Regions from separate parts of the Streptomyces sp. NBC_00554 genome, predicted to be linked through region 2. Evidence: riboswitches for the same ligand, from Rfam matches in the RefSeq annotation. Region 2 holds a riboswitch; the other holds the start of a gene.
What was found. Region 2 has a riboswitch for glycine ahead of gcvP (aminomethyl-transferring glycine dehydrogenase). Riboswitches for the same ligand answer to the same signal wherever they lie in the genome.
Positions count from the first base shown of each region.

Region 1: it holds a riboswitch for glycine, as region 2 does, so the genes downstream of both, gcvT (glycine cleavage system aminomethyltransferase GcvT) here and gcvP (aminomethyl-transferring glycine dehydrogenase) in region 2, are expected to answer to the same signal.

Region 1 is NZ_CP107799.1:3,002,449-3,017,248, reverse strand. Features, by position in the region: gene OG266_RS13025 (transglycosylase family protein) at 1-182, opposite strand, end outside; gene OG266_RS13020 (hypothetical protein) at 339-1,790, opposite strand; gene OG266_RS13015 (DUF1906 domain-containing protein) at 1,855-3,918, opposite strand; gene OG266_RS13010 (L-serine ammonia-lyase) at 4,299-5,666, opposite strand; gene glyA (serine hydroxymethyltransferase) at 5,815-7,089, opposite strand; gene gcvH (glycine cleavage system protein GcvH) at 7,105-7,482, opposite strand; gene gcvT (glycine cleavage system aminomethyltransferase GcvT) at 7,606-8,724, opposite strand; glycine riboswitch at 8,872-8,973, opposite strand; gene OG266_RS12990 (AAA family ATPase) at 9,142-9,816, shown strand; gene OG266_RS12985 (enhanced serine sensitivity protein SseB) at 9,955-10,758, shown strand; gene OG266_RS12980 (enhanced serine sensitivity protein SseB C-terminal domain-containing protein) at 10,945-11,745, shown strand; gene OG266_RS12975 (ABC transporter permease) at 12,195-13,193, shown strand; gene OG266_RS12970 (ABC transporter substrate-binding protein) at 13,249-14,800, shown strand, end outside.
Region 2 is NZ_CP107799.1:8,578,724-8,593,523, forward strand. Features, by position in the region: gene OG266_RS37865 (mannose-1-phosphate guanyltransferase) at 1-381, shown strand, start outside; gene OG266_RS37870 (DUF881 domain-containing protein) at 480-1,385, shown strand; gene OG266_RS37875 (small basic family protein) at 1,382-1,714, shown strand; gene OG266_RS37880 (DUF881 domain-containing protein) at 1,720-2,577, shown strand; gene OG266_RS37885 (FHA domain-containing protein) at 2,639-3,607, shown strand; gene OG266_RS37890 (MerR family transcriptional regulator) at 3,650-4,393, shown strand; gene OG266_RS37895 (bifunctional nuclease family protein) at 4,479-4,952, shown strand; gene OG266_RS37900 (MerR family transcriptional regulator) at 5,171-5,809, shown strand; gene OG266_RS37905 (DNA polymerase IV) at 5,900-7,270, shown strand; gene OG266_RS37910 (PRC-barrel domain-containing protein) at 7,361-7,732, opposite strand; glycine riboswitch at 7,848-7,944, shown strand; gene gcvP (aminomethyl-transferring glycine dehydrogenase) at 8,128-11,013, shown strand; gene OG266_RS37920 (DUF5999 family protein) at 11,149-11,355, opposite strand; gene OG266_RS37925 (hypothetical protein) at 11,716-12,300, opposite strand; gene OG266_RS37930 (glutamate-cysteine ligase family protein) at 12,845-14,362, shown strand; gene OG266_RS37935 (substrate-binding and VWA domain-containing protein) at 14,412-14,800, opposite strand, start outside.

The DNA of each region.
Region 1 (14,800 bases), 5.6 Mb from region 2:
AACTGCAGCCCGCCGTAGTAGCCGTTGCCGGTGTCGATGCTCCAGTCGCCGCCGCTCTCGCACTCGGCGACCTTGTCCCAGGTCGCGACCGAAGCGGCCTGTGCCGGACTCGGCAGCGCAGTGGTCAGGGCCAGGGCGGCCGCGGACACCAGGAGGGCGGCGGTGAGTCTGCGGATGTACAAGAAGGCCTCCGGGGAGATGAAGGGAAAAAGGGCAGGCGAAACCCCGGTGCCCGGACGGTGCCGGGCACCGGGGTGGTGGTTCGGACGACCTGCGGATGCTTCAAGCCCGCCGTGAATGGCTCAGGCGCCTTGCCGCACCCGGGAGTTGACGAACCGTCAGGCGTTGGTGCCGACGTGGAGGGTGCCGTTCGGCGTGGCGGTCGCGTAGGTGCCGAAGATGGCGCCGTTGTTGTCGACCAGGCTGCTGACGCTCCAGTTGCCGGTGGTGCCCTTGCGGACCCGGTCCCAGACGTCGCCGTTGACGACGGCCTCGACGTGGATGTCACCGTTGGGCAGACCCGCGGCGGAGAGCTGCTTCACGGCGCCGCCCGCGTCGATCTTCGTGCTGGCTCCCCAGGTGCCGGCCTCGGAGCGCGCGCGGTCCCAGATCTCACCGTTCACCAGCGCCAGCACGTGCAGAGTGCCGTCCGGCCCCGCGGCCGAGGAGAGGTCCGTGATGGCACCGCCCGCGTCGATGCGGGAACTGCCGCCCCAGGTACCGGCGGCGGAGCGGGTGCGGTTCCAGATCTCGCCGTTCACGACCGCCTGCACGTGCAGCGTCCCGTCGGCCAGCGCGCTGGACGCGATGTCCGTGATGGCGCCGCCCGCGTCGATCTTCGTGGAGTTGCTCCAGGTGCCGTTGGTGGCCCGCGTACGGTCCCAGATCTCGCCGTTCACCAGGGCCTGCACATGCAGGGTGCCGTCGGGCAGCGCGGCGGCCGCGACATCGCTGATGTTGCCGTTGGCGTCGATCCTCGCCGAGTTGCCCCAGGTGCCCGAGGCGGACCGGGCACGGTCCCAGATCTCACCGTTGACCAGCGCCTGGACGTGCGTCGTGCCGTTGGGGAGACCGGCCGCGGAGACGGCGTTGACGGCGCCGCCCGCGTCGATCAGGGTGGCCGTGGAGTCCCACGGGCCGCCGTCAGGACGCGAACGGTCCCAGACCCGCCCGGCGGGACGGCTCGTCTCACCGACGATGCTCTTCAGTCGCGCGGGCTTGAAGGTCCCGTATCCCGCGAAGTACGGGTAGGGGATCGGACGGTAGTGGACGCCGGAACTGGTGAACTCGTAGCCCATGTACTGCGTGTGGGAGGAGTCCGTCCACGACGAGAAGATGGCCACATGGCCGCTGTTGCCGGTGTCGTCGTTGAGCAGGACATCACCCGCGAGCAGGCTTTCCTTGGTGCTCCACTCCGCCACGCCCTCCGGGATGAACGTGTTGGTGGTGAGCGACGAGCCCAGGTTCCAGGCCATCGAGACATAGCCGGAGCAGTCGGTGCGCCAACCCTGGTAGTAGCCGCCCTGGTTGTAGTCCAGGCCTATCCCGACCCACGACTTGGCCCGGCTGATGACCTCGGTACGGGTGATGGCCGGGGAGGCCACGGCCGCGGCCATCGCGCCGGACGTGCTGCCGGCCGCGGGCGTGACCGGGCCCTGCCCGCTGCTGCCGTGGTCGGAGTCCGCGGCGGCGGAAACGCCTGCCGCGCCGGCGGTCTGGACGGTGCCCAGGAGGCAGGCCGTCACGACGGCCAAGCCGACGGCGGCGAGTCTGCCGCGGGTTTTGAGCATGCTGAAGGACACAGTTCTCCTACGGGTGTCGGTGAACGAAGTGAGGTGAAGTGACGGACGCCGGTCAGGCGTTGGTGCCGACGTGGAGAGTGCCGTCGGGTGTGGCTGTGGCATAGGTGCCGAAGATGGCGCCGTTGTCGTCCACCAGGCTGCTGACGCTCCAGTTGCCGGTGGTGCCCTTGCGGACCCGGTCCCAGACGTCGCCGTTGACGACGGCCTCGACGTGGAGGTCGCCGTTGGGCAGACCGGCGGAGGAGATCTGCGTGACGGCCCCGCCCGCGTCGATCTTCGTACTGTTGCCCCACGTGCCGCCCTCGGAGCGGGTGCGGTCCCAGACCTCGCCGTTGACGAGCGCCTGCACATGCAGGGACCCGTCGGGCAGCGCGGCCGACGCGAGGTCCTTGATGCCGCCATTGCCGTCGATCATGGAGCTGGCGCCCCAGGTGCCCGTGGCGGAGCGGGTGCGGTCCCAGATCTCGCCGTTCACCAGGGCCTGTACGTGCAGGGTCCCATCGGGCAGCGCGGCCGAGGCGACGTCCGTGACGGCTCCGCCCGCGTCGATCTTCGTGCTGTTGCCCCACGTGCCGTTGGCGGCCCGCGTACGGTCCCAGATCTCGCCGTTCACGACGGCCTGCACATGCAGGGTCCCGTCGGGCAGCGCGGCGCCGGCGACGTCGGTGATGGCGCCCTGGCCGTCGATCATGGAGCTGGCGCCCCAGGTGCCGGTGGCGGAGCGGGTGCGGTCCCAGATCTCGCCGTTGACCAGGGCCTGGACGTGCATCGTGCCGTTGGGGAGACCGGCCGCGGCGACCGCGTTGACGGCTCCGCCCTCGTCGATCAGGTCCGCGGTCCCGTCCCACGGGCCGCCGTCCGGACGCGAACGGTCCCACACCCGCCCGTGCGGAGTGGCGGTGTCCGTGGAGATCTGGACGTCCAGGTAGTCCTGGTCGATGTTGATCGTCGTACCGCCCCAGGTCTCGTTGTGGCCGCCCGAGTACTGGTGGATCCGCTGGTGGTTGCTCCAGCGGGAGCTGGGCACGACCGGATCGGCGGTGTCCGCGACCCCGTTCCACAGTGCGTCGAAGATGACGTCCGGCATTGTGTAGCCGCTGTAGTTGTCGACCAGGTCCTTGATGCCGGAACTGCTGCTGCTGTAGATCCCGGAGTGGTAACCCCGGGCGTGGAGCTGCTCGGTCCAGGCCGACTCGAAGGACAGCACCCTGGAGGTGTACGACGAGGAGTACGCCTCCATGTCGTAGTACAGCGTTGACCCGGGCCCGAATCCGAGCGCGGTCGCGTTGCTGATGGCGTCGTTCGCGGCGCTGATGCCCTGACTCGCGGGCGAGGTGATGCCGGAGGCCTGCGTGCCGACGTAGATCGGCACGAACCGCCAGCCGTCGTCGGCCTGTTGCTGCACCCAGCTCGCCGTCAGGTTCGGCTGACTGCAGGCACGCTGCGAGCCGCCGATGTAGATGCCGACCGCGCTGTACGGCGAACTCGCCTGCCAGCTGCTCATGGCCCCGGACGAGGGAGCGGCACAGGTGTCGAAGCCCTTGCCGGTGTAGTTGGTTGCGGTCGCGGGCAGGGCGGCCGCGGTGGCCGCCGCCGCGAGGAGCCCCGGGGACTCCTGCGGCTCCTGGACGCGGGGCGCCGCCGTCGGGATGTCGGCGCCGGTCAGGATGGAGCGGACGAGCGTCGGGTTCGTGTCGTACGTGGCGGTGATGCTCACGTCGGCCGACTTGGCGCGGTACTCGCGCTCCTCGGGCCTGGCCAAGGTGCCCCGCCGGTCCGCCGGGTTGGCCGCGGGCTCGACCAGCAGGGCCTCGGTGCGTCCCACCGCGTGGCTGGGGCAGTCCTGGTCGGCGGCCGGCTGCCCGAGGTACACCGCGTGCCGGTCGAACCGCACGCAGGCCGTCGGATTCTCGGCGAGGTCCACGACCTGCCAGGAGCTCGGTACCGTGAACCGGTGCCCCTGGTACACGAGTTGCTTCGCCGCGGGCTGCTCCTCCGCCTGAGCGGGAGCGCCGCCGAGCGCGGCGAGACCGAGAGTCAGAAGTACGGTGGCCGCGGTCGCTCTTCGGGATCTCCTGCGCCCGGGGCCCTTGTTGTTCCTCGTACGTAATCGCATGCGTGTCCCTACCTCTTGACGGATCCGGATGTCAGCGGGGGAGAACGATTCGAGCAGCGCCGACCGAGGAACGAAGAAGAGCGCGCGTCAAAAAGTGCGCGCCGGACGTCCTTCGGTGAAATGGAATGGCGCTACGAGCGCGGCCGTGCCGGGGCACGGCGTCGCGAGCGAACCATGAGCATGGGAAGACGCATCCCCCCAGTGCGTCGTCGAGTCCATCCAGGCGGCCCACCGGTCAGCGTGGTTCCGCTGGAACTGCCTGATCACCATAGAAGGGGCTGCTGGGGATGTCGTTCCCCATGGGTCCACAGAGACTTGACGTTGCGTCTACTCCGCACCGGACCGCGAAACAGAGGAAACCAGAGGCCGGGCCCGCGCCCTCAGCACTCGATGATGTTGACCGCCAGCCCGCCCCGCGCAGTCTCCTTGTACTTGACGCTCATGTCCGCGCCCGTCTCCTTCATGGTCTTGATGACCTTGTCGAGGGAGACCTTGTGGGAGCCGTCGCCGCGCATGGCCATCTTCGCGGCCGTGACGGCCTTCACGGCAGCCATGCCGTTGCGCTCGATGCAGGGGATCTGGACGAGGCCGCCGACCGGGTCGCAGGTGAGGCCGAGGTTGTGTTCCATGCCGATCTCGGCGGCGTTCTCGACCTGTTCGGGGCTGCCGCCGAGGACCTCGGCGAAGGCGCCGGCGGCCATCGAGCAGGCCGAGCCGACCTCGCCCTGGCAGCCGACCTCGGCGCCGGAGATGGAGGCGTTCTCCTTGAAGAGCATGCCGATGGCGCCCGCGGCGAGCAGGAAGCGTACGACCCCGTCCTCGTCGGCGCCCGGCACGAAGTTGATGTAGTAGTGCAGGACGGCCGGGATGATGCCGGCGGCGCCGTTCGTCGGGGCGGTGACCACCCGGCCGCCGGCCGCGTTCTCCTCGTTCACCGCCATCGCGTACAGAGTGATCCACTCCATCGCGTGGGCCAACGGGTCGCCCTCGGCGCGGAGTTGGCGCGCGGACATGGCGGCGCGGCGGCGGACCTTGAGGCCGCCGGGCAGGATGCCCTCGCGGGACATGCCGCGCGACGTGCATGCCTGCATGACGCGCCAGATCGCGAGGAGGCCCTCGCGGATCTCCTCTTCCGTCCGCCAGGCGCGTTCGTTCTCCAGCATCAGCGCGGAGATCGACAGGCCCGTCTCGCGGGTCAGCCGCAGCAGCTCGTCGCCCGTACGGAAGGGGTACTTGAGGACCGTGTCGTCCAGCTTGATGCGGTCCTCGCCCACCGCGTCGTCGTCGACCACGAAGCCGCCGCCGACCGAGTAGTACGTCTTCTCGAGGACCAGCTCGCCGGAGGAGTCGTACGCGAAGACCGTCATGCCGTTCGCGTGGTACGGCAGCGTCTTGCGGCGGTGCAGGATCAGGTCGTCGGAGAAGGAGAAGTCGATCTCGTGCTCGCCGAGCAGCTTGATGCGGCCCGCCGACTTGATCTCCTCGACCCGGGCGTCGGCCCCTTCCACATCCACCGTCCGCGGCGAGGCGCCCTCGAGGCCGAGCAGCACCGCCTTGGGGGTGCCGTGCCCGTGCCCGGTCGCGCCCAGCGAGCCGTACAGCTCGGCGCGTATCGACGCCACCGACTCCAGCAGCTCCTCATTGCGCAGCCGCCGGGCGAACATGCGTGCCGCGCGCATCGGGCCGACCGTGTGGGAGCTGGACGGGCCGATGCCGATCGAGAACAGGTCGAAGACCGAGATGGCCACGGGGAACTCCTCAAAACAGGCAAAACAGGGGTGGTGCATGGGGCGGGCGCCGCACACGGCTGAGTTCCAGTGTGCGCGGCGCCCCGAAGAATCGTACGTTCCGTGCGAATCCAATGAGGAAACGCAGAAAGCGCGCGAAGCGTACGAACTACTTCAGGCCGGGGTACAGCGGGTGCTTGTCGGCCAGAGCGGACACCCGGGCCTTCAGCGAGTCCGCGTCGTACGACGGCTTCAGCGTCTCCGCGATGATGTCCGCGACCTCGGTGAAGTCCTCGGTCGTGAAGCCGCGGGTCGCCAGGGCCGGCGTACCGATGCGGAGACCCGAGGTCACCATCGGCGGGCGCGGGTCGTTCGGAATGGCGTTGCGGTTGACCGTGATGCCGACCCCGTGGAGGCGGTCCTCGGCCTGCTGCCCGTCCAGCTCGGAGTTGCGCAGGTCGACCAGGACGAGGTGCACGTCCGTACCGCCGGAGAGCACCGAGACGCCGACCTGGGTCACGTCGTCCTGGACAAGGCGCTCCGCCAGGATCCGCGCACCGTCGAGGGTCCGCTGCTGGCGCTCCTTGAAGTCGTCCGTCGCGGCGACCTTGAAGGAGACGGCCTTGGCGGCGATCACATGCTCCAGCGGACCGCCCTGCTGACCCGGGAAGACCGCCGAGTTGATCTTCTTGGCGAGCTCGGCCGTGGACAGGATCACGCCACCGCGCGGACCGCCCAGCGTCTTGTGGGTGGTGGTCGTGACGACATGGGCGTGCGGTACGGGGTTCGGGTGCAGGCCCGCCGCCACCAGACCGGCGAAGTGCGCCATGTCGACCATCAGGTACGCGCCGACCTCGTCCGCGATCCGGCGGAACTCGGCGAAGTCCAGCTGACGCGGGTACGCCGACCAGCCGGCCACGATCAGCTTCGGCTTCGACTCCTTGGCGAGCTTCTCGACCTCGGCCATGTCGACCTGGCCGGTGGCGTCGTCCACGTGGTACGCGACCACGTTGTAGAGCTTGCCGGAGAAGTTGATCTTCATGCCGTGGGTCAGGTGCCCGCCGTGCGCGAGGTTCAGACCCATGATCGTGTCGCCGGGCTTGATCAGCGCGAACATCGCGGCCGCGTTGGCCTGGGCACCCGAGTGGGGCTGCACGTTGGCGTGCTCGGCACCGAAGAGCGCCTTCACGCGGTCGATGGCGATCTGCTCGACGACGTCGACGTGCTCACAGCCGCCGTAGTAGCGGCGGCCGGGGTAGCCCTCGGCGTACTTGTTGGTCAGGACCGAGCCCTGGGCCTCCATGACGGCGACCGGAGCGAAGTTCTCCGAGGCGATCATCTCGAGGGTGGACTGCTGGCGGTGCAGTTCGGCGTCGACGGCGGCGGCGACGTCCGGGTCGAGCTCGTGCAGGGGTGTGTTGAGAAGCGACTTGGATTCAGACATAGGGGCTACGACTCCTCAGCCGGCGGTGAAAGCGGTGTACTCGTCGGCGGAGAGCAGGTCGTCCGGCTCGTCCGCGATGCGCACCTTGAACAGCCAGCCGCCCTCGAAGGGGGCCGAGTTCACCAGGGCCGGGTCGTCCACCACGTCCTGGTTGAACTCCACGACCTCGCCGGTGACCGGCGCGTACAGGTCGCTCACCGACTTGGTCGACTCCAGCTCACCGCAGGACTCACCCGCGGTGACCGTGGCACCGACCTCCGGAAGCTGGGCGTAGACGACATCGCCGAGCGCGTTGGCCGCGAACTCGGTGATGCCGACCGTCGAGACGCCGTCCTCGGCGACCGACAGCCACTCGTGCTCCTTGCTGTAGCGCAGCTGCTGGGGGTTGCTCATGGCCTGAATTCTCCTGTACGCGGGGGAGTGCTGATGACGGGGGGAGGGGTGATGAGCAGGGCGGATGTGCCCGGTGTCACGACTGGTGACCGTGGAGCCCGAAGCCCGGCTTTCGGGTCAGTCTCACTTCTGGCGCTTGTAGAACGGCAGCGCCACGACCTCGTACGGCTCGTGGCTGCCCCGGATGTCCACACCGACTCCGGCGCTGCCCGGAGCGGAGTGCGCGGCGTCGACGTACGCCATCGCGATCGGCTTGCCCAGCGTCGGGGACGGGGCGCCCGACGTGACCTCGCCGACCACCTTGCCTTCGGCGACCACGGAGTAGCCGGCGCGCGGCACGCGACGGCCCTCGGCGATCAGGCCGACGAGCACCCGCGGGGGGTTCTCGAGCGCACGCTCGGCGGCCTCGGAGAGCGCCTCGCGCCCCACGAAGTCGCCCTCCTTCTCGAACTTCACGACCCGGCCGAGGCCGGCGTCGAAGGGGGTGAGCGAGGTGCTCAGTTCATGCCCGTACAGCGGCATGCCCGCCTCCAGGCGCAGGGTGTCCCGGCAGGACAGACCACACGGGATGAGCCCGGCCGGGGCGCCCGCCTCGGTCAGCGCCTGCCACACCTTCTCGGCGTCGCCGGGGGAGACGAAGAGCTCGAAGCCGTCCTCACCGGTGTAGCCGGTGCGGGCGATGAGAGCCGGGACGCCCGCGACCGTGCCGGGCAGACCGGCGTAGTACTTCAGGCCGTCGAGGTCGGCGTCGGTGAGGGACTTGAGGATGCCGGGCGACTCGGGACCCTGTACGGCGATCAGCGCGTACGCGTCACGGTCGTCGCGCACGACGGCGTCGAAGTCCGCCGCTCGCTCCACGAGCGCGTCCAGCACCACCTGGGCGTTGGAGGCGTTGGCGACGACCATGTATTCGGTCTCGGCCAGCCGGTAGACGATCAGGTCGTCGAGGATGCCGCCGTCCGTCCGGCAGATCATGGTGTAGCGGGCGCGGCCGACGCCCACCGAGGCGATGTTGCCGACCAGCGCGTAGTTGAGGAGCGCGGCGGCCTGGGGCCCGGTGACCGTGATCTCGCCCATGTGGGAGAGGTCGAAGAGGCCGGCCTTCGTACGGACGGCGAGATGCTCGTCGCGTTCGGAGCCGTAACGAAGGGGCATGTCCCAGCCCGCGAAGTCGGTCATCGTCGCGCCGAGCGAGCGATGCAGGGCATCGAGCGCGGTGTGACGGGGTGCGTTGCTGCTCATCGGTGGGGCTCCCAAGGCATGACGGCGAGGTCGTTCCTCCCCATCTGTCATCGGAACCTGAGAGGTTCATCACGACCCCGCGAAACGGTGGTCATGATTTGCACCTTGGGTGGAGCCACTGGTCAGCGGCCCGCTTTTCAGATGTGCCTCGCCCGCGCGGTACGGGGCCTGAGAGATTCAAGGGAGGGACTTGCTCCTTCGGCGCCCAGGGTCACGTGACATGACCTGGGACTCTCCCGCGCGGATTCAAGCGGCCGGTATGCAGTTGGCGGGCACATCATTGCACGCGCCGTCCGATACTGGCAGTCCGCATCTGTAACCGCCTTGTGGCAGACCGATTACGGAAACAGGAAGCACCGCGCATTACCTTCTCTTTACACTCGGCGGGGATGGGACTCCAGACCCATGGGGAGGACGATCACGGTGAACAGGACCACGGCGTACGCGACGACCGCAGGCCTCGCGCTGCCCAAGCAGCCCGGCGCTCCGGCCCGGGAGGCGTGCGACCCGTTCCCGACGGCGGTCGTCCGCGACCTCAGGGACCGCGCGGGACACAGCCCGCACGGTCTGCACTTCGGCACCTCCGACGTCGTCGTGGTCACCGGACTCCCCGGCAGCGGCAAGTCGACCCTGATGCGCCGCGCGGTCTCGGGCCCGCGCATCGACTCGCAGGACACCCGCGACCGCTGGGACGGACACGTGTCCCGCTGGCTTCCGTACGCGGTCTACCGCCCGCTCGTCCGCCTCGCGCACTACACGGGGCTGCACCGCGCACTGCGCTCCGGCGCCGGAGTGGTCGTACACGACTGCGGCACCCAGGCCTGGGTGCGCCGCTGGCTCGCCCGCGAGGCGCGCCGCCGGGGCGGCACCCTGCACCTGCTGCTGCTCGACGTCACACCGGGCACGGCCCTCGACGGCCAGCGCGAGCGCGGCCGCGGCGTCTCGCGGTACGCGTTCTCGCGCCACCGCGGCGCGGTCACCCGGCTGCTGCGCTCCGTCGAGAAGGGGGACCTGCCGGAGGGCTGCGGCTCGGCGGTGCTCATCGACCGGGACGCGGCCGACGTACTGCGCCGGATCGACTTCGGAGGCTGAGAGCGGCCGAGAGTGGCCGAGCGCGATCGAGCGCGGCCGGGGGCGGCGAGAGCGGCCGGGATGCCGTACAAGCGCACTAACCTTGCCAGCCGGAACACCGGAACACCGGAACAGTGGTTCACAGCAGGCGGTAGACAGATGGACTTCCCAGCCTTCCCCGAATTCCCTGGCCTCCCGACGCAGGCGTACCCCCATCCGCACGGCGGATGGCCGGGCAACGAACTGGAGGAGGTGCTCGCCGCGTCCCTCGGCGTGCCCGCGGGCCCCTCCTCGGGTGCCCGCATCGTCGAGGTCCTCGGCCGCAGCTTCGTCTGGGTCCCGCTGCCGAACGGCGGCGGCCCGAACAGCGGTCCGCTCGACCTGCCCACGCTGGAGATCGCCGGTCAGGCGTACGTCCCTGTCTTCAGCTCCGAGGAGCAGTTCCGCCAGGTCACCGGCGGGCACATGTCGTACACGATCGCGCCCGCCGTCGAGTTCGCCCGCGGGCTGCCCCCGCAGATCGGCATCGCGGTGAACCCGGACGGTGTGGTCGGCGTACCGCTGCCGCCCCCCGCGGTCGCCGAGCTGTGCCGTGCCGGGCGTACGCCTCTCGACGGATCCGCGAGCGGCGGCCGGGTGCGGCTCTTCGAGCCCGACTGGCAGGACGACCCGGTGGACTTCCTGTCCGCGGCCTCCGCCGAGTTCGCCGGGACCGGCGTCGTGCTGACCGCCCGTCGCTGCCTGGCCAGCATCGAGGGCGGCGCCCCCGTGATGTTCATCGGCGTCGAACTCTCCCTCTGGGAGGGCGAGGCCCGCACCCTCCCCCTGGACGCCCTGGGCCGCGCGCTCGGCCGGGTCCCGGCCCCGTGGCCGGTGAACCTGGTCCTCCTGGACGTGGCCCAGGACCCGGTCTGCGACTGGCTGCGCCAGAGGGTGCGGCCCTTCTACCAACACGGCCACTGAAGGCGCCCCGACAGGGGCGCGGGGAACGGCGCGAGCAACCACAACGGGCCCGCGGCCACAGAACGACAGCAAGTCCCGAGCTCTCACACGGCTTTCCCAGCGGAGCGTCCACGTCGCTGTCAGGGTCGCCGCTTAAGCTGGTTTCATAACGTCGGTCGAGGTGTTGTACACGAAGGGGCTGTAAAGGTGAGCGCTGGCACAGCCGCGGCTGGGCAGGTCGAGCACATGCTGCGCCAGGTGACGCCCGGGCGTTACGACGCCTACGAGGCGCTCCTGCGCGCGCTCGCGGCCCCGTCGGCAGGCCAGGTCTGGATGCTGCTCTGGCACGGCCAGTCCGGCTCCCCGGACGCGCAGTACGGGAACATGGAGGTGGACGGCTTCGGGTACGCGCCCTGTGTCACCTCCGCCCAGGAGCTCTCGGCCAGTGGCTGGAACCGCAGTTACGAAGTCGTCGACGGCCTCGACGTGGCCCGCACCCTGTACCCCGACCAGTTCGGCCTCTGGCTGAACCCGCACGCTCCCGGCGGCGGCGTCGGCATCCCCTGGCTCGACCTGCGGCGTATCGCCACGGGCCTGGAGCGCCAGCCCGCGGGTCCGCTCAGGCTCTCCGAACCGGGCATCGAGATCCCGCAGTTCTACGCCCTGCTCACGCAGAACGCGCACCGCACGTCCGCCGTGCGCTCGCTGCGCCGCGCCTGGGTGCAGCCCGCGCTCGGGGCGCCCTATCTGGCCATCGGCCTCGATGTGTACGACACCTCGCCGCCCGCCGTCGACTCGGTGCGGGCGATGATGCAGCAGTCCATCGGCGCCGTGCCGGACGGGCTGCCCGTCTCGACCGTCGCGATGTCCGACGAGTACGACCCGGTGGCGATGTGGCTGCGGTCGAACGCGCGGCCCTTCTACGACCGTGAGGCGCACGCGGCCCCGGCACAGGCGCAGGCCCCGGTGGCGGGTGGCTACGGCTACCCGCAGTCCCGGTCATACTGATCTCCACACCATCATCACGACCTGGTCTCCGCCCCGCCGCGCCCTGATTCTGTCCGTCGCAACGTCGCGTCTGACCTGCGTATCAGGAGATGTAAGGGCTGCATGTCCCCTTTGAGGCTGACACTGGCCGAAAGGGCCCTGCATGGCCGCTTCCACCCCAACTGCCCCCTGTCCGCCGGGCGTTACCCGCTGTTCGGATAACGGAATCCCCTTAACCGCATCACGGTTGCGCATACTTTCTCCATCAGACCTGGCACGTGATCGTGGCGGCCATGAAGACTCCCGTGTCAGACATGGGGTCATCGATCCTGTGAGCGAGTGCAAGTCGTCGGATCAGCCCGGGATTCCAGGCCGCATCATCTGCGGCCGCTCCCGGCATGCAAGTGAACCAAGCCGCAGACAGCGGCAGGCGTAGGCCGGTCACCACCGGTCAGAGGGGTCGGGTCATTGTGACCGCACCGATCGAGACCACCGGGTCGGAAACGGAAGCACAGCCGGAAGCTGTGCTGGCCGGAGTCGACAAGGGGCAGATCGAGGGCCGTTCCCTGGGGCAGATCGCCTGGACGCGCTTCAAGCGCGACAAGGTGGCGGTCGCCGGCGGTGTCATCGTGGTGCTGCTCATCCTGCTGGCGGCGCTCTCGCGCCCTATCCAGGCGGTGCTCGGCCTCGACCCGAACGCCTTCAACCAGGATCTGATCGATCCCAACACCTCGCTGCCCCTGGGCGACTTCGGCGGGATGAGCTGGGCGCACCCGCTCGGTGTGGAGCCGAAGTTCGGGCGCGACATCGCGACCCGCATCCTCGAAGGCTCCTGGGTCTCGCTGGTCGTCGCGTTCGGGGCGACGATCCTCTCGAACGTGATCGGCACGGTCCTGGGTGTGGTCGCCGGGTACTACGGCGGGCGGGTCGACACGATCATCAGCCGCCTGATGGACACCTTCCTCGCCTTTCCCCTCCTGCTCTTCGCGATCGCCATCTCCGCCACGCTGCAGGGCGGCGCGTTCGGCCTGGAAGGGCTGCCGCTCCACATCAGCGTGCTGATCTTCATCATCGGCTTCTTCAACTGGCCCTACCTGGGACGCATCGTCCGAGGCCAGACCCTGGCCCTGCGGGAGCGCGAGTTCGTCGACGCCTCCCGGGGGATGGGCGCGAAGGGGCCGTACATCCTCTTCCGGGAGCTGCTCCCCAACCTGGTCGGCCCGATCATCGTCTACTCGACGCTGCTCATCCCGACCAACATCCTGTTCGAGGCCAGCCTGAGCTTCCTGGGCGTCGGTATCCAGCCCCCGCAGGCGTCCTGGGGCGGGATGATCAGTGAGGCGGTCACCTACTACCAGGTCGATCCGCAGTTCCTGATCGTGCCCGGCCTCGCGATCTTCGTCACCGTGCTGGCGTTCAACCTGCTCGGCGACGGTCTCCGCGACGCTCTCGACCCGCGCAGCCGCTGACATGGGCCGCGCCGAGAGTCCATCAAGTTTCCAACAATGGAGGAAGCAGACCATCATGCGAAGGTCAGCGCTGGCCGCGGTTGCGGCCATCGGCTCTGTGAGCCTGCTACTTGCGGGTTGCAGCAAAGCCGATGACAACGAGAACAATGACGGAACGAAGTCGGCCGGCGCCAACGCGGCGACCAAGGACGTCGTCAACGCCTCCACCCAGAAGGGCGGGACGGTCACTTACGAGTACTCCGACGTCCCGGACTCCTTCGACCCGGGCAACACGTACTACGCGTACATGTACAACTTCAGCCGGCTGTACGCCCGCCCGCTGATGACCTTCAAGCCCGCTGCGGGCGACAAGGGCAACGAGCTGGTCCCGGACCTCGCCGCGAGCGCGGGTGTACCGAGCGACGGCGGCAAGACCTGGACGTACAAGCTGCGTTCGGGCCTGAAGTACCAGGACGGCACGGCGATCACGTCGAAGGACGTGAAGTACGCCGTGGAGCGCTCCAACTTCGCGCGTGACGTGCTCTCCCTCGGCCCGAACTACTTCCAGCAGTTCCTCGAGGGCGGCGACAAGTACAAGGGTCCCTACAAGGACAAGAGCGCCGAGGGTCTGTCGTCGATCGAGACGCCGGACGACACCACGGTCGTCTTCAAGCTCAACCGCGCCTTCCAGGAGTTCGACTACCTGGTCGCCACGCCGCAGACGGCTCCGGTCCCGCAGGCCAAGGACACCGGCGTCGACTACGTCAAGAACATCGTGTCCTCGGGCTCGTACAAGTTCGAGAGCTACGAGGATGGCAAGCAGGCCGTCCTCGTCCGCAACGAGAACTGGGACGCGTCGACCGACCCGCTGCGCAAGCAGTACCCGGACAAGATCGTCGTCAAGCTGAAGGTCAACGCCGAGACGATCGACCAGGACGTCTTGGCCGGTAACGCCATAGACCTGGGCGGTACGGGTGTCCAGGCCGCGACGCAGGCGAAGGTCGTCAACTCCGCCGACCTGAAGGCCAACACCGACAACACCTACGGTGGCCGTCTCGTCTACATGGCGATCAACACCAAGCTCGCGCCGTTCGACAACGTCGCCTGCCGCAAGGCCGTCGAGTACGCGATCGACAAGGTCTCGGTGCAGACCGCCGAGGGCGGCCCGATCCGCGGTGACATCGCCACCACCGTCCTCCCGCCGGACATCCCGGGCTACGAGAAGTCGGACATCTACGCCTCCGCCGGCAACAAGGGCGACGTGGCCAAGGCCAAGGAGCAGCTGACGGCCTGCGGCAAGACGTCGATCACCACGAACATCTCCGCGCGCAGCGACCGCCCGGCGGAGATCGACGCGGCCACCGCGATCATCAACTCGCTGAAGGCCGCCGGGATCAACGCCAGCCTGAAGCAGTACCCGTCGGGCAAGTACTTCACCGACAACGCGGGTGTCCCCGAGTTCGACAAGAAGAACAACATCGGTCTGATGATGATGCAGTGGGGTTCCGACTGGCCGTCCGGCTACGGCTTCCTGCAGCAGATCCTGCACGGTGACGCGATCGGCGCGTCCGGCAACACCAACCTGTCGCAGTTCGACAACGCCGACGTCAACACCACGCTGGAGAAGG
Region 2 (14,800 bases):
GGCTTCATCATTCCGGAGTTCAGCAGCGTCTTCGACGGCGCGGCGGCGTTCGTACGACTGATCGGGCTGGTGGCGCGGACGCAGCTCACGCTCAGCCAGATCGATGCGCGGATTCCGCGGGCGCATGTGCTCAAGCGGGATCTCGCGACTCCCTGGGCTGTGAAGGGACTTGTCATGCGCCGGGTCGTGGAGGAGGCCGGTGATCGCTTTGTCGACACGACCGACGGTGTACGGGTGGTGGAGACAGACGGGCGCTGGGTGATGGTGCTTCCGGATCCCGCCGAGGCGGTTACGCATCTGTGGGCCGAAGGTCCTGACGATGCCTCCGCGGAGGCCCTGCTCGACGAGTGGTCGGCGGTCGTGGACAGCGCCGGTCGCTGAAACACCTAGCACGCGCGCGTGTCGGACAAGTGCCCCCAAGGGGGCCTGTCCGGCACGCCGGTGGGGCCATTCGGAGGTAGCGCCCGCGACGTGCGACGATGTGCGGCATGCCGCAGCAGCCCCCCGTTCGGAGCAGTCCTACGCGCCCGTCGCGCCCGGACGCCTCCATGTCGCTGCTCACCAATGTCATGGACCACAGCCTCGACGACGGTTACGCCGAGGCGGCTGCCCGGAAGCAGGCCGAGGGCGCTGGCGGAATGCCGAAGACGGTACGGGCCAAGCTCGGTCTGGCGGCCGGCCTCGTCCTGGCGGCCCTGGTGGTGACCCTGGGAGCGGCGAACGCACGGATCTCGGCGCCTGTCATCGCCAAGGAGCGCCAGGAACTCATCGACCGTATCGAGCGCGAGACCTCGGCCGCGGACAAGCTCGAAGACAATGTCGATACTTTGCGCGCCGATGTGAGCGCGCGGCAGCGTGCAGCGCTGAAGTCGGACGGGGGCGGCGAGCAGGCCGATCTGGTGGGCATTCTGTCGGGCGCCACCGCGGTGCACGGCCCCGGCGTGAAGCTCGTCGTGGACGACGCCAAGGAAGCCAGCCAGGACGGCGACGGTGACCCGCGGGAGACCTCCGGGTTCTCCGACACCGGACGTGTGCGTGACCGTGACATGCAGCGGGTCGTCAACGGGCTGTGGGAGTCGGGTGCCGAGGCCATCTCGATCAACGGTCAGCGGCTGACGGCCCTGTCGGCGATCCGGGCAGCGGGTGACGCGATACTGGTCGACAACAAGCCGCTGGTGCCGCCGTACACGGTGCTCGCGGTGGGAGACGGTCAGCGGCTCAGCACCCGGTTCCAGAACAGTGCCGACGGGCTGTATCTGCATGCCCTGCAGGAGAACTACGGGATCCGGACCAGCATTTCCGTCCAGGACGACGTCCGGTTGGCCGCCGCACCGAGTGTGATCGTACGTACAGCACAGCCGAGCACAGAGAAGGGCACATCGTGATCGCCGTACTGGGCCTCGTCGTGGGAGTCGTGGCTGGATTGTTGGTCCGGCCCGAGGTTCCGGCAGTCGTCGAGCCTTATCTCCCGATCGCCGTGGTGGCGGCGCTCGACGCCGTGTTCGGAGGCCTGCGCGCGATGCTCGACGGCATCTTCGACGACAAGGTCTTCGTGGTGTCGTTCCTGTCGAACGTGGTCGTGGCCGCGCTGATCGTCTTCCTGGGCGACAAGTTGGGTGTGGGCGCCCAGCTCTCCACCGGCGTCGTGGTCGTCCTCGGCATCCGTATCTTCTCCAATGCCGCGGCGATCCGCCGGCACGTGTTCCGGGCGTGAGGCCGATGAGCAACGACGACGAGGCATCGACGGCCTCCGGGACTCCGGAGAATCGTCTGCGCAAGGAACTTCCCGAAGAGATCCGGGCCACGGCTCCCGCGCCAAAGGTGCCGGAGGAGAAGGAAGCGGGCGGCGAGCCGACGCTGACCGGCCGTCAGCGACTGGTGAAGGGGCTGTGGCCGCCGCGCGTGTCGCGCGCGCAACTCATCGTCGCCCTGCTGCTGTTCGGCCTCGGTTTCGGTCTGGCCGTCCAGGTGGCGTCCAACAGCGACAGTGGTAGTGCCCTGCGCGGCGCACGTCAGGAAGATCTCGTACGCATCCTCGATGAACTGGACAGCCGTACACAGCGTCTTGAGGACGAGAAGCAGGGTCTCGAGGATCAGCGCACCGAGTTGGAGAACAGTTCGGACCAGGCCGAGGAGGCTCGCAAGCAGACCGTCGAGAGGGAGAAGCAACTCGGCATTCTGGCGGGCACGGTGGCCGCGCAGGGCCCCGGCATCACTCTGACGATCAACGACAGCAAAGGGACGGTCGAGGCGGACATGCTGCTCGACGCGATCCAGGAGTTGCGTGCGGCAGGTGCGGAGGCGATCCAGGTGAACGGTGTACGGGTCGTCGCAAGCACCTATCTGACGGATTCCGACAAGGGGGTGAACGTGGACGGGAACAAGATCACCCAGCCCTACCGTTTCAAGGTCATCGGCAAGTCGCAGGACCTGGAGCCGGCGCTCAACATCCCCGGAGGCGTGGTGCAGACACTGGAGAAGGAGCAGGCCACCGTCACGGTGGAGCCCTCGACGAAGATCGTGGTGGACGCCTTGCGACCGGCGAAGCAGCCTGACTACGCTCGGTCGTCCCAGTGAGGCGGGGCCGCATGAGGGGCACCCGGCCAGGGCATGAGGTTGCGGGGGGTCGGCGCACCGAATGGGTGGTGCGTGGTGGAAACTGTCAGGTGGATACGGACGTTGTGAGGGTGTCCGGCTCGACCGGTGTGTTCAGTCAGGGTTCGTCCTGCCCCACGGGCGGGTCTATTTCGGTCAAGGGGAATCGCCCGTGAAGTTGTTTGGGAAGTTGTTCGGCAAGAGCGCACGAGGAGAGGGCGGCGACAACGCCACTGCCCGCCATCGTGCACCACGCCATGGAGACGCGGAGGACCAGGGGGGCGAGCGCCCGCTGTTCCGGGACCAGGTCGGTGGTGACATTTCCGGTGGTCAGGGCGCGCCGTCTGTTGACCCTGCCCAGTCCGGCCGCATAGGTTTCGGGGACCCGTCAGCCTCAAGTACGGGTGGAGGGTTTCCCTCCGACCCGTACGCGTCCCATGCCCCTGGAGGGCAGCCGCGGCAGGAGGATCCGTCGATGTCGGCCCTGGTGTGTACGAGGTGCGGTAACCGCAACGCGGAAAACAGCCGTTTCTGCTCCAACTGCGGTGCTCCGCTGCGGAGCGGGGTGACCCCGGAGCGTCCGTCCGAGACGACGTCCACGATCTCCATTTCGGGCCTCGAGGCCTACGACGCCGAGGTGACGGGCCAGACGCTCTCGCCGGCGCTCTCCCCGGAGGCGCAGGCGGCCGTCGACGCGCTGCCGCTCGGCTCGGCGCTCCTGGTGGTGCGCCGCGGCCCGAACTCGGGCAGCCGCTTCCTGCTGGACGGCGAGCTGACCACGGCCGGGCGTCATCCGCAGAGCGACATCTTTCTGGACGACGTGACCGTGTCACGCCGCCACGTGGAGTTCCGCCGCGTCGGTGACGGCTCATTCACCGTGGCAGACGTGGGCAGCCTCAACGGCACATACGTCAACAGGGAGCGGATCGACTCGGTCGCCCTCTCGAACGGCGACGAGGTGCAGATCGGCAAGTACCGGCTGGTCTTCTACGCGAGCCAGCGGGGCATCTGACCCTCCCCCGGGCTGCGTCCGGGGGGACCCCCAGGAAGGTCCATGCTTCAAACACCGAGCGGCGGTGCCGACACCGGTACCGCCGCCGTGGACAGTGGGCTGATGAGCATCGGCACGGTGCTCAACGTACTGCGCGACGAGTTCCCCGAAGTCACGATCTCCAAGATCAGGTTTCTGGAGTCGGAGGGGCTCATCGAGCCGCAGCGGACCCCCTCGGGGTATCGCAAGTTCAGCGCCAACGACGTCGAGCGCCTCGGCCATGTGCTGAGGATGCAGCGGGACCACTATCTGCCCCTGAAGGTCATCCGTGAGTACCTGGACGCCCTGGAGCGTGGTGAGCCGGTCCGGCTGCCGTCCGTGGGGCGTCAGCGCGATTCCGGCGAGGGGGAGCTGTTCGGCGGGCCCGAAGCGCCCACGGCCGCCCGGGTGGGCCGTGCCGAGCTGCTGGCCGCCGCCGAGATCGGTGATCAGGAACTCGAGGAGTGGGAGTCGTACGGGCTCATCGCGCCGCTGTCGGACGGGGCGTACGACGCCGAGGCGGTGACCGTCGCCGCGCTCGTCGTCGAGCTGGGGCGGTTCGGGATCGAGCCGCGCCATCTGCGTGCGATGAAGGCCGCGGCCGAGCGTGACGCCGGGCTGGTCGACCAGGTGGTGGCCCCGCTGCGGCGGCACCGCAATCCGCAGACAAGGGCGCACGCCGAGGCGCGTACGAAGGAGCTGGCGGGGCTCACGGTGAAGCTGCACGCCGCGCTAGTGCAGACCGCGCTCGGCGTGCGTCTGCCCTGACTCCGGGCGCTCGGCGGGCGTCGGATCGCCCACCTGTTCCGTGCCCGACTACCCAAACGTCCCGGGCACGGCCTAGGGTTGCTGTGTGAACGAGCTCGATGTCGTAGGTGTCCGGGTCGAAATGCCCTCCAACCAACCGATCGTGCTTCTGCGTGAAGTGGGAGGCGATCGCTACCTCCCCATCTGGATCGGACCGGGGGAGGCGACCGCGATCGCCTTCGCCCAGCAGGGCATGGCCCCGGCGCGCCCGTTGACCCACGACCTGTTCAAGGACGTGCTGGAAGCCGTCGGCCAGGAGCTCACCGAAGTGCGCATCACGGACCTGCGTGAGGGCGTGTTCTACGCCGAGTTGGTGTTCGCCAGCGGGGTCGAGGTGAGTGCCCGGCCCTCTGACGCCATAGCGCTGGCCCTGCGTACCGGGACGCCGATCTACGGCAGTGACGGCGTGCTCGACGACGCCGGTATCGCGATCCCGGACGAGCAGGAGGACGAAGTGGAGAAGTTCCGCGAGTTCCTCGACCAGATCTCGCCCGAGGACTTCGGCACCAACAGCCAGTGATGGCGCGGCGCCTCGGAGGGCTCCGAGCGGCAATTGCCAGCGGCCAGTGTGGTGTGCCGCGGCCCGCTCAGAGAGCATTCGGCTAGCCTTTCCCCGCGGTGGGGTGCGGGAAACCACTCCTAGGGTGATTATCACTCGGCGTGCCGAGTGTGGCGATCGTTGACGCACCCCTGGTGACTGCCTACCGTCGAGAAGGCAGGTCAAGGACGGAGGTCGGCGTGAGAAGCAGCGGCGACGGTACGGCTGGGGGTGCCCCCGGACGCGGTCTGGGGGAGAGCGGCCCGTACCCGCTTCATGGCAGCGCGGCGGCCGATCACAGTCCGCGGCGGCCGACGGCAGTGCCGGGTGAGGGAGGAGCGGTTTCCGAGGAGATCGGCTACCGCGGTCCCACGGCGTGCGCTGCCGCGGGCATCACCTATCGGCAACTGGATTACTGGGCGAGGACCGGGCTGGTCGAGCCGAGCGTGCGGCCCGCTTACGGGTCGGGGACGCAGCGGCTGTACAGCTTCCGGGACGTGGTCGTCCTGAAGATCGTCAAGCGGTTCCTGGACACCGGGGTGTCGCTGCAGAACATCCGCACCACGGTCCAGCACCTCAGGGAGCGCGGCTTCCGGGATCTGGAGCGGATGACGCTGATGAGCGACGGGGCCACGGTCTACGAGTGCACGTCCCCGGACGAGGTCCACGCGCTGCTCCAGGGCGGCCAGGGGGTCTTCGGGATCGCCGTGGGCGTGGTGTGGCGGGACGTCGAGAGCGCGCTCTCGCAGCTGCACGGCGAGCGCGTGGACACCGGCGAGACGCTCCTCGGGAACAACCCCGCGGACGAGCTGGCGAGACGGCGCAATCGCGCGGTCTGACGAGCGGAACCGAACGGAACCGAGCGGAACCGACTGATGGTGCCCCGGCTTGCCGGGGCATTGTCAGTGGCGTAGGGCAGCATCGGAGATGTGAGAACCGCGCCCACGATCCTGCATCTCGACATGGATGCCTTCTTCGCCTCGGCGGAGCAGGCGGCCAAGCCGAGCCTGCGCGGGAAAGCGGTCGTCGTGGGCGGGCTCGGACCGCGTGGAGTCGTCGCCACCTGCTCGTACGAGGCACGGGTCTTCGGGGTGCACTCGGCGATGCCCATGGCCCAGGCGCGCCGGCTCGCACCGAACGCCGCGTATCTCGTGCCGCGCTTCGGGATCTACCGGGAGGTCAGCGAGCAGGTGATGCGGCTACTGAGGGCTCTGTCGCCGCTGGTGGAGCCGCTGAGCCTGGATGAGGCGTTCGTCGATCTGGAGGCCGAGGGAGCGGCCTGGGACGAGGCATCGGCACGACTGACCGGGGCGAAGCTGCGTGCGGACATCCGGGCCGTCACGGGGCTCACGGGGTCGGTGGGGCTCGCCGCGTCCAAGATGCTCGCGAAGATCGCCTCGGAGCAGGCCAAGCCCGACGGTCTGGTGCTGATAGAGCCGGGGACCGAGCGCGCCTTGCTGGGGCCCATGTCGGTGCGGACGCTGCCGGGTGTGGGGCCCGCGACCGGGGACCATCTGCGGCGGGCCGGGATCACCACCGTCGAGGAGCTTGCCGAGGCGGGCGAGGACGAGCTCGTACGGCTGGTGGGGAAGGCGCACGGGCACTCGTTGTACGCGATGGCGCTGGCCCACGACGACCGGCCCGTGGTGGCCGAGCGGGAGACCAAGTCGGTGTCCGTCGAGGACACGTACGACGTGGACATCCATGACCGGGTGCGGGTCGGACTGGAGGTGCAGCGGCTCGCCGACCGGTGTGTGCAGCGGTTGCGGGGAGCCGGGCTGTCAGGGCGGACCATCGTGCTCAAGGTGCGGAAGTACGACTTCTCGACGCTGACGCGGTCCGAGACGCTGCGGGGGCCCACGGACGACCCCGCGGTGGTGCGGGAGGCGGCCGCGCGGCTCCTGGAGGTGGTGGACACGACCGGTGGGGTACGGCTGCTCGGGGTGGGCGTCTCCGGGCTGGCCGACTACACGCAGGAGGACCTGTTCGCGCAGGCCCAGGCCGCCGCGGGAGAGCTTGCGGCTCAGGAGCATGCCGAGGAGGAGTCGCCGGAGGACGGCGCTGTCGAGCCGGTGCCGCCCGCCGAGCGGCGGTGGCCCGCGGGGCACGATGTGCGGCATGCCGAGTTCGGGCACGGGTGGGTGCAGGGGAGCGGGCTCGGGAGGGTGACCGTTCGGTTCGAGACTCCGTACTCCGAGCCCGGGCGGGTACGTACGTTCCGGACCGACGATCCGGAGCTGGAGCCGGCGGATCCGTTGCCGTTGGTGGTCGATACCGTCGGCCGCCGCCATGACGGCTGAGCCCGGTTGGGCGCTGCGGGCTGTCAGTGGCTGGTCGCGCAGTTCCCCGCGCCCCTAAAGGGGCGCGTCACCCGGGCCCGAGTTGGTCTGTCAGGCCTCGTCCGTGCCCGCAAGGCGGCCGAAGTCGCGGTCCGGTGGAGGCGGAGGGGAGGCCACGTCGAGTCCGTAGTGGTGGTAGAGCTGGAGTTCCTGTTCGGGGGAGAGGTGGCGGCCGACGCCGAAGTCGGGGGCGTCCTTGATCAGTGCCCGTTCGAAGGGGATGCGCAGAGTGCCTTCGATGAGTTCGCTGGGCTCCAGGGGTACGAAGGCATCCCTGCTGAACAGGCCCGTTCGTATGGCCGCCCACTCCGGGACCCCGGTCGCGTCGTCGAGGTAGACCTCGTCGATCGTGCCGATCTTGGCGCCGTTGCGGTCGAATGCCTTGCGGCCGATCAGGTTGCGCGGATCGATGTCGGTCTGCACGGTGCCCTCCATTTGGTCGCAACTCATCCGTAAGCACTACAAAAGAGCAGATTCAGGAAGGTGGCCACTCGAAGGCCCGGGCGTTGCCCTCGCTGGTACGCTGGCAAGCGGCTGCTGACCCCGCGCGGGAGAGTCCTCCAGACACCATCGGAGGACGCCGAAGGAGCAAATCCTCCCCGGAATCTCTCAGGCCCACGTACCGCACGGACGAGGTCACTCTGGAAAGCAGAGCGGGTGCCGATGATGGCTCCCGCTCTCACCGACGGTGAAAGTCGGGTCGCAGTGGGCGGGCGGTCCGGTGAAGCTCTCAGGTTGAGATGACAGAGGGGGAGGCCGTCGGGGTACCCGTGCCGGGGTGCCCCTCGAAGGTCGCGTCTGACCAGGAGGCCTCCGCCATGACCGCCCCTCGCATTCCGCTCTCCGAGCTCGAACAGGGAATCCCCTTCGAGCAGCGCCATATCGGGCCCGACACCGAGGCACGGGCCAAGATGCTCGCGCAGGTCGGATACGGCTCGCTCGACGAGCTCACGGCCACCGCGGTACCGGACGTGATCAAGAACGCCGAGGCGCTGGAGCTGCCGGGCGCGCGTACCGAGGCCGAGGTACTGGCCGAACTGCGTTCCCTCGCGGACCGCAACCAGGTGCTCGACTCGATGATCGGGCTCGGCTACTACGGGACCTTCACTCCGCCGGTGATCCTGCGGAACGTCATGGAGAGCCCGGCCTGGTACACGGCGTACACGCCTTACCAGCCGGAGATCTCGCAGGGCCGGCTCGAGGCGCTGCTGAACTTCCAGACCGTCGTCGCCGAGCTGACCGGCCTGCCGACCTCCGGTGCCTCGCTGCTCGACGAGAGCACCGCGGCCGCCGAGGCGATGGCGCTGTCCCGGCGCATGGGCAAGAACAAGAAGGGTCTCTTCCTGGTCGACGCGGACGCGCTGCCGCAGACCGTCGCCGTCATCCAGACCCGCGCGGAGCCGACCGGTGTCGAGGTCGTCGTCGCCGACCTGAGCGAGGGCATTCCCGCCGAGATCGCCGGGCGTGAGATCAACGGCGTGCTGATCCAGTACCCGGGCGCCTCCGGTGCCGTACGCGACATCAAGCCGCTGATCGAGCAGGCGCACGAGCTGGGTGCGGTCGTCACCGTCGCCGCCGATCTGCTCGCCCTGACCCTCCTGACCTCGCCGGGCGAGCTGGACGCGGACATCGCGGTCGGTACGACGCAGCGGTTCGGGGTGCCGATGGCCTTCGGCGGGCCGCACGCCGGGTACATGGCGGTGCGCGAGAAGTTCGCGCGCAGCCTTCCGGGGCGGCTCGTGGGTGTGTCCGTCGACGCGGACGGGCACAAGGCGTACCGCCTCGCCCTGCAGACGCGGGAGCAGCACATCCGCCGTGAGAAGGCGACGAGCAACATCTGTACGGCTCAGGTGCTGCTCGCCGTGATGGCCGGTATGTATGCCGTCTACCACGGTCCCGAGGGGCTGAAGACGATCGCTCGGCGTACGCACCGGTACGCGACGATCCTCGCCGAGGGTCTGAAGGCCGGCGGAGTAGAGGTCGTACACGGCGCCTACTTCGACACGCTGACCGTACGCGTCCAGGGCCGGGCCGCCGAGATCGTGGCGGGCGCGCGTGACCGGGGGGTCAACCTGCACCTCGTCGACGCCGACCGGGTGTCGATCTCCTGCGACGAGACCACCACGCGCAGGCAACTGGCCGCCGTGTGGGCCGCGTTCGGTGTCGAGGGTGATGTCGAGGCGCTGGACTCGACCGCCGAGGACACTCTTCCGGCAGCGCTGCTGCGCTCCGACGAGTACCTCGCGCACCCGGTGTTCCACCAGTACCGCTCCGAGACGGCGATGCTGCGCTACCTGCGCAAGCTGTCCGACCGTGACTACGCGCTCGACCGCGGCATGATCCCGCTGGGCTCCTGCACGATGAAGCTCAACGCGACGACGGAGATGGAGCCGGTCACCTGGCCCGAGTTCGGACAGCTGCACCCCTTCGCGCCCGCCGAGCAGGCGCAGGGCTACCTCACGCTCATCCGTGAGCTGGAGGAGCAACTCGCCGAGGTCACCGGGTACGACAAGGTGTCGCTGCAGCCCAACGCCGGGTCGCAGGGTGAGCTGGCCGGCCTGCTCGCCGTACGCGGATACCACCGCGCGAACGGTGACGAGCAGCGCACCGTGTGTCTGATCCCGTCCTCCGCGCACGGCACGAACGCGGCGAGCGCCGTGATGGCCGGCATGAAGGTCGTCGTCGTGAAGACGGCGGACGACGGCGAGATCGACGTCGAGGATCTGCGCGCCAAGATCGAGCAGCACCGCGACGAGCTGTCCGTGCTGATGATCACGTACCCCTCGACGCATGGCGTCTTCGAGGAGCACGTCGCCGACATCTGTGCGCAGGTCCACGAGGCGGGTGGCCAGGTGTACGTGGACGGTGCCAACCTCAACGCCCTGGTGGGGCTTGCCAAGCCGGGGCACTTCGGCGGCGACGTCTCGCACCTCAACCTGCACAAGACGTTCTGCATCCCGCACGGCGGCGGCGGTCCGGGCGTCGGGCCGGTCGGTGTGCGCGCGCACCTGGCGCCGTACCTGCCGAACCACCCGTTGCAGCCGGCGGCCGGTCCCGAGACGGGTGTCGGTCCGATCTCGGCCGCTCCGTGGGGCTCCGCCGGGATTCTGCCGATCTCGTGGGCGTACGTCCGGCTCATGGGAGGCGAGGGGCTGAAGCGCGCCACGCAGGTGGCCGTGCTTTCCGCGAACTACATCGCCAAGCGCCTCGAGCCGCATTTCCCGGTGCTCTACACCGGTCCCGGCGGGCTCGTCGCGCACGAGTGCATCATCGACCTGCGGCCGCTGACCAAGGCGACCGGCGTGAGTGTCGACGACATCGCCAAGCGGCTGATCGACTACGGGTTCCACGCGCCGACGATGTCGTTCCCGGTGGCCGGCACGCTGATGATCGAGCCGACCGAGTCCGAGGACCTGGTGGAACTCGACCGGTTCTGCGAGGCGATGATCGCCATCCGCGGGGAGATCGAGAAGGTCGGCTCGGGCGAGTGGGCGGCGGACGGCAATCCGCTGCGCAACGCTCCGCACACCGCTGCCTCGCTCGGCGGGGAGTGGGAGCACGCCTACAGCCGTGAGGAGGCCGTCTTCCCGGCCGGTGTCTCGGTCGCGGACAAGTACTGGCCGCCGGTGCGCCGCATCGACCAGGCGTACGGCGACCGGAACCTGGTCTGCTCCTGCCCGCCGCTGGATGCCTACGAGGACTGATCAGCGTTCAGGACTTGGACGCTTACGGGGAGTAACCACCCTCGGATACGCGTCGGGGCCGGTTCGGAGAGTGCGTCTCCGGGCCGGCCCCTCTTATGTCTGGGCGGCCTTGCGGGCGCCACCCGGTCGTGCGGTTCAGGCCGCCGTCATCACGTGCTCGCTGCCCTTCGGGCGGTGCGGGGCGATGATCTGGCCGTCAGGCAGGAGCTCACCGGTGTCCTCGAAGAGCAGAACGCCGTTGCACAGGAGGCTCCATCCCTGCTCAGGGTGGTGCGCCGCGAGGCGGGCGGACTCCCGGTCGGCGGATTCGGCTGGCGGACACGGCGGCTTGTGCTGGCACATGGATGGGATCTTTCGCTGGGTTGAGATGTGAGTGTTGGCTGTGGTGTCTGTCCCGCGGCTCGATGTGGTCATGGCCGCCCCCCGTTGATGTGTTGTATGGAACCCAGTGTTGCCCCACGGGCGTCAATCCGCAGGGATTTCGCGGCAGCACTTCTCACAGGTTGATGACGCATCACCCGTGCGGACGGTTCATTCCAACTGCGTTGTCTCTTCGGGTGGTTCGCGGTGGCCGAATGGGGCTAGTCAGGTCGGGCGCAGGGCGCGATTTCCCTCGTACGAGCGCATTGGGGCCCGAACGAGCGAAGTGCCCCGCGCCGGCAGAGCGGCGGCGGGGCACGGACGCTGGTGCGGGTAGCTGTGCTACGCGGGTGAGCTGAGCAGCGGGGCGGGAGTGAGCCGGTGGGTGAGGACCGGCAGCAGTTCGGCGACGCGGTGCGGGCGGTGTGCGGCGATGCCGGGCGGGGCGGGCGCCAGCGGGACCAGGATGTCGGTGGCGGCAGGGTGGCCGGTGGCGCCGTCCGCGGTGACGTCGCCGTGCAGCCAGAGCGTGAGCATGTACAGCTCGGGCACGGACAGCAGGCGGGCCTGGTACGACTGCTTCATGCTCTCGGCCTGGCGCAGCGCGCGTTCGGTGGCGGTGATGTACGGGCCCTCGAAGAAGCGGGAGAAGGCCCAGCCGTCTGGGGTCAGCATGGTGTCGGCCGCGGCGACGGCGCGGTCGCCGCAGCGGATCAGGAAGCGCCACCCGGCGAGCCGGGTGGCGGACCCTCCCGCGGGGGCGATCCGGTCCAGGACGTGCACGGGAAGCGGGAGTTCGGGTGTGACGGGTCCCTGTGCCATGCGTAGGGACGGAGTACGCGCCTCGCGGACGGCGGTGGGGGAACCGAGTGCCGTGAGGACGGAGCGCAGGGCGGGCGCGGGAGCCGGGGGTACGTGCAGCGGCATGGTGGGTCGCCTCTCATTCGACAGGCACGGTGGCGCGAGGGCGTGGGCGGACGGCGCTGTCAGCTCTCGGGGTCAAAGGGGCGAGGGATCTGGATCTGCCGACACATGTGTCGCCTGCCTGTGTCACCTGGACGGCAGGACCCTGGGACCGCGAGCGCCAACTCTCTGCCTCGTTCGCGGAGTTTATACGAGACGTGTTCTCACGGTGTTTCGTCTAGCCGCCTCGAATATGAAGAGCAAGGCACTATTCGGTCGGCGAAACGAGAGGTTTATGCTGGTTCTGTGCGGAAGCGCCGCGATGACCTCGGAATGCTTCGCCGGAGCGGTCGGCCGATTCTCGTCGGCGTTTTTCACGAGATCGTTCCCGAGTGAAACTGCGCACTGCTCCATGCCTGGTGAATGTGCCTGGGGGCACTCGGTTCAGAGTAGCGGGCGGCAGGTGTCCGCAGGACGTTATCGATCGTGTTGCCTGGGCATCATCCCCCGTGACCAGGGACGCCAGGGGCCGGGGTATCGGCCTGCCCATCCGAGGAGGGACGCTTCGATGGGAGAGAAGGTCGTGGGAGGGCCGTTCGCCCTGTCCGATCGCCAGCACTACCGCGGCAAGCTCCGGCAGTGTCTGACGGGGCTGGCGCGGCTGCTGGAGGAGGAGCGGTTCGACCGCCCGAAGAATCTCATGGGCCTGGAGATCGAGCTGAATCTCGCAGGGACCGACGGAACCCCGAGAATGATGAATGCGCAAGTACTTGAAAGGATTGCGAGCCGCGATTTCCAAACAGAACTCGCCATGTTCAACCTGGAAATCAACATAGCCCCACACCGATTGGGCGGGCGGGTATTCGACAGGCTCGCCGAGGAGCTGCGGACCTCCCTCGCGTACGCCCATCGGAAAGCGAAGGAAGTCGACGCCGGAATCGTGATGATCGGGATTCTGCCGACGCTCGAACAGAGCGATCTGGTCTCCTCGAACCTGTCGGACGTCGATCGCTACACCTTGCTCAACGACCAGATAGTCGCAGCCCGCGGCGAGGATTTCGCGCTCGACATCGACGGTGTGGAGCGACTCACTTGTACGTCGAAGTCCATCGCGCCCGAAGCCGCCTGCACCTCCGTGCAGTTGCACCTCCAGGTCACCCCGGGTCGGTTCGCCGACGTGTGGAACGCCGCGCAGGCGGTCGCCGCGGCCCAGGTCGCGGTGGGCGCCAACTCGCCCTTCCTCTTCGGCCACGAGCTGTGGAGCGAATCCCGGCCCCCGCTGTTCCAGCAGTCCACCGACACCAGGCCGCCCGAGTTGCAGGCGCAGGGGGTACGGCCGCGCACCTGGTTCGGGGAACAGTGGATCTCGTCCGCGTACGACCTCTTCGAGGAGAACCTGCGCTTCTTCCCGCCCCTCCTGCCCATCTGCGACGAGGAGGACCCGCTGGGTGTCCTCGACGCCGGAGGCATTCCCAAGCTCGCCGAACTCGTGCTGCACAACGGCACGGTGTACCGCTGGAACCGGCCCGTGTACGGGGTCGCCGACGGGGTCCCCCATCTGCGTGTCGAGAACCGGGTGCTGCCCGCAGGGCCCACCGTCACCGACGTCATCGCCAACGCGGCCTTCTACTACGGGCTCGTCCGCGCGCTCGCGGAAGAGGCGCGGCCCGTGTGGGCGCGGTTGCCTTTCGCGTCCGCCGCCGCCAACTTCGACGCCGCGTGCCGCCATGGCATCGACGCGCGCCTTGAGTGGCCCAGGCGTGGCCGGTACGGCGGGACGCACGAGGTGGAGGCCGTGGCGCTCGTGCGGGACGAGCTGCTGCCGCTCGCCGCGGCGGGGCTTGACGCGTGGGGGGTCGAGCCCGCCGACCGGGACCTCTATCTCGGCGTGATCGAGGAGCGGTGCCGGCTGCGCGTCAATGGGGCGAGCTGGCAGGCGGCGACCTTCCACCGGGCGCTGGAGAAGGGGCTCGGGCGGGATGACGCGCTGGCCGCGACCACACGGCGCTACGGCGAGTTGATGCATCTCGGGGAGCCCGTGCACACCTGGCCGGTGGGGCTGCCGGAGCCGGTTTCCTTGAGGTGAGAGGCGAGAGGTGAGACGTGGGGGGTGAGGCGGGCGTGAGAGGTGGGCGTCAGCCTTGGCTGCCCGCCTCCACGATCGCCTTCAGGATCACCGAGTGGATCTGCGACGGGTCGTTGACCTGGTGGCCGGAACCGCCGGTCGCCTTGGCGATCTCCTCGACCTCCTCCTGGTCGGCGTCCGGGCCCACCGCGATCGCGATCAGCAGCACCGGGCGCTCCGGGGTGGTGAGTTCCTGCAACTTGGCGACCAGGGCCGAGCGCGAAATGCTTCCCGGGTCCTGGTTGACGCCGTCGGTCAGCAGTACCAGCGCGTTGAACTTCTCCTTCTTGTAGGAGGACGTGGCCGCCTGGTACGCGGCCAGCGTGGTGTCGTACAGACCCGTCGAGCCGCCCGGGACGGGCTCCAGGGCGCTGAAGGCGGCCGACAGCTTGTCCCGCT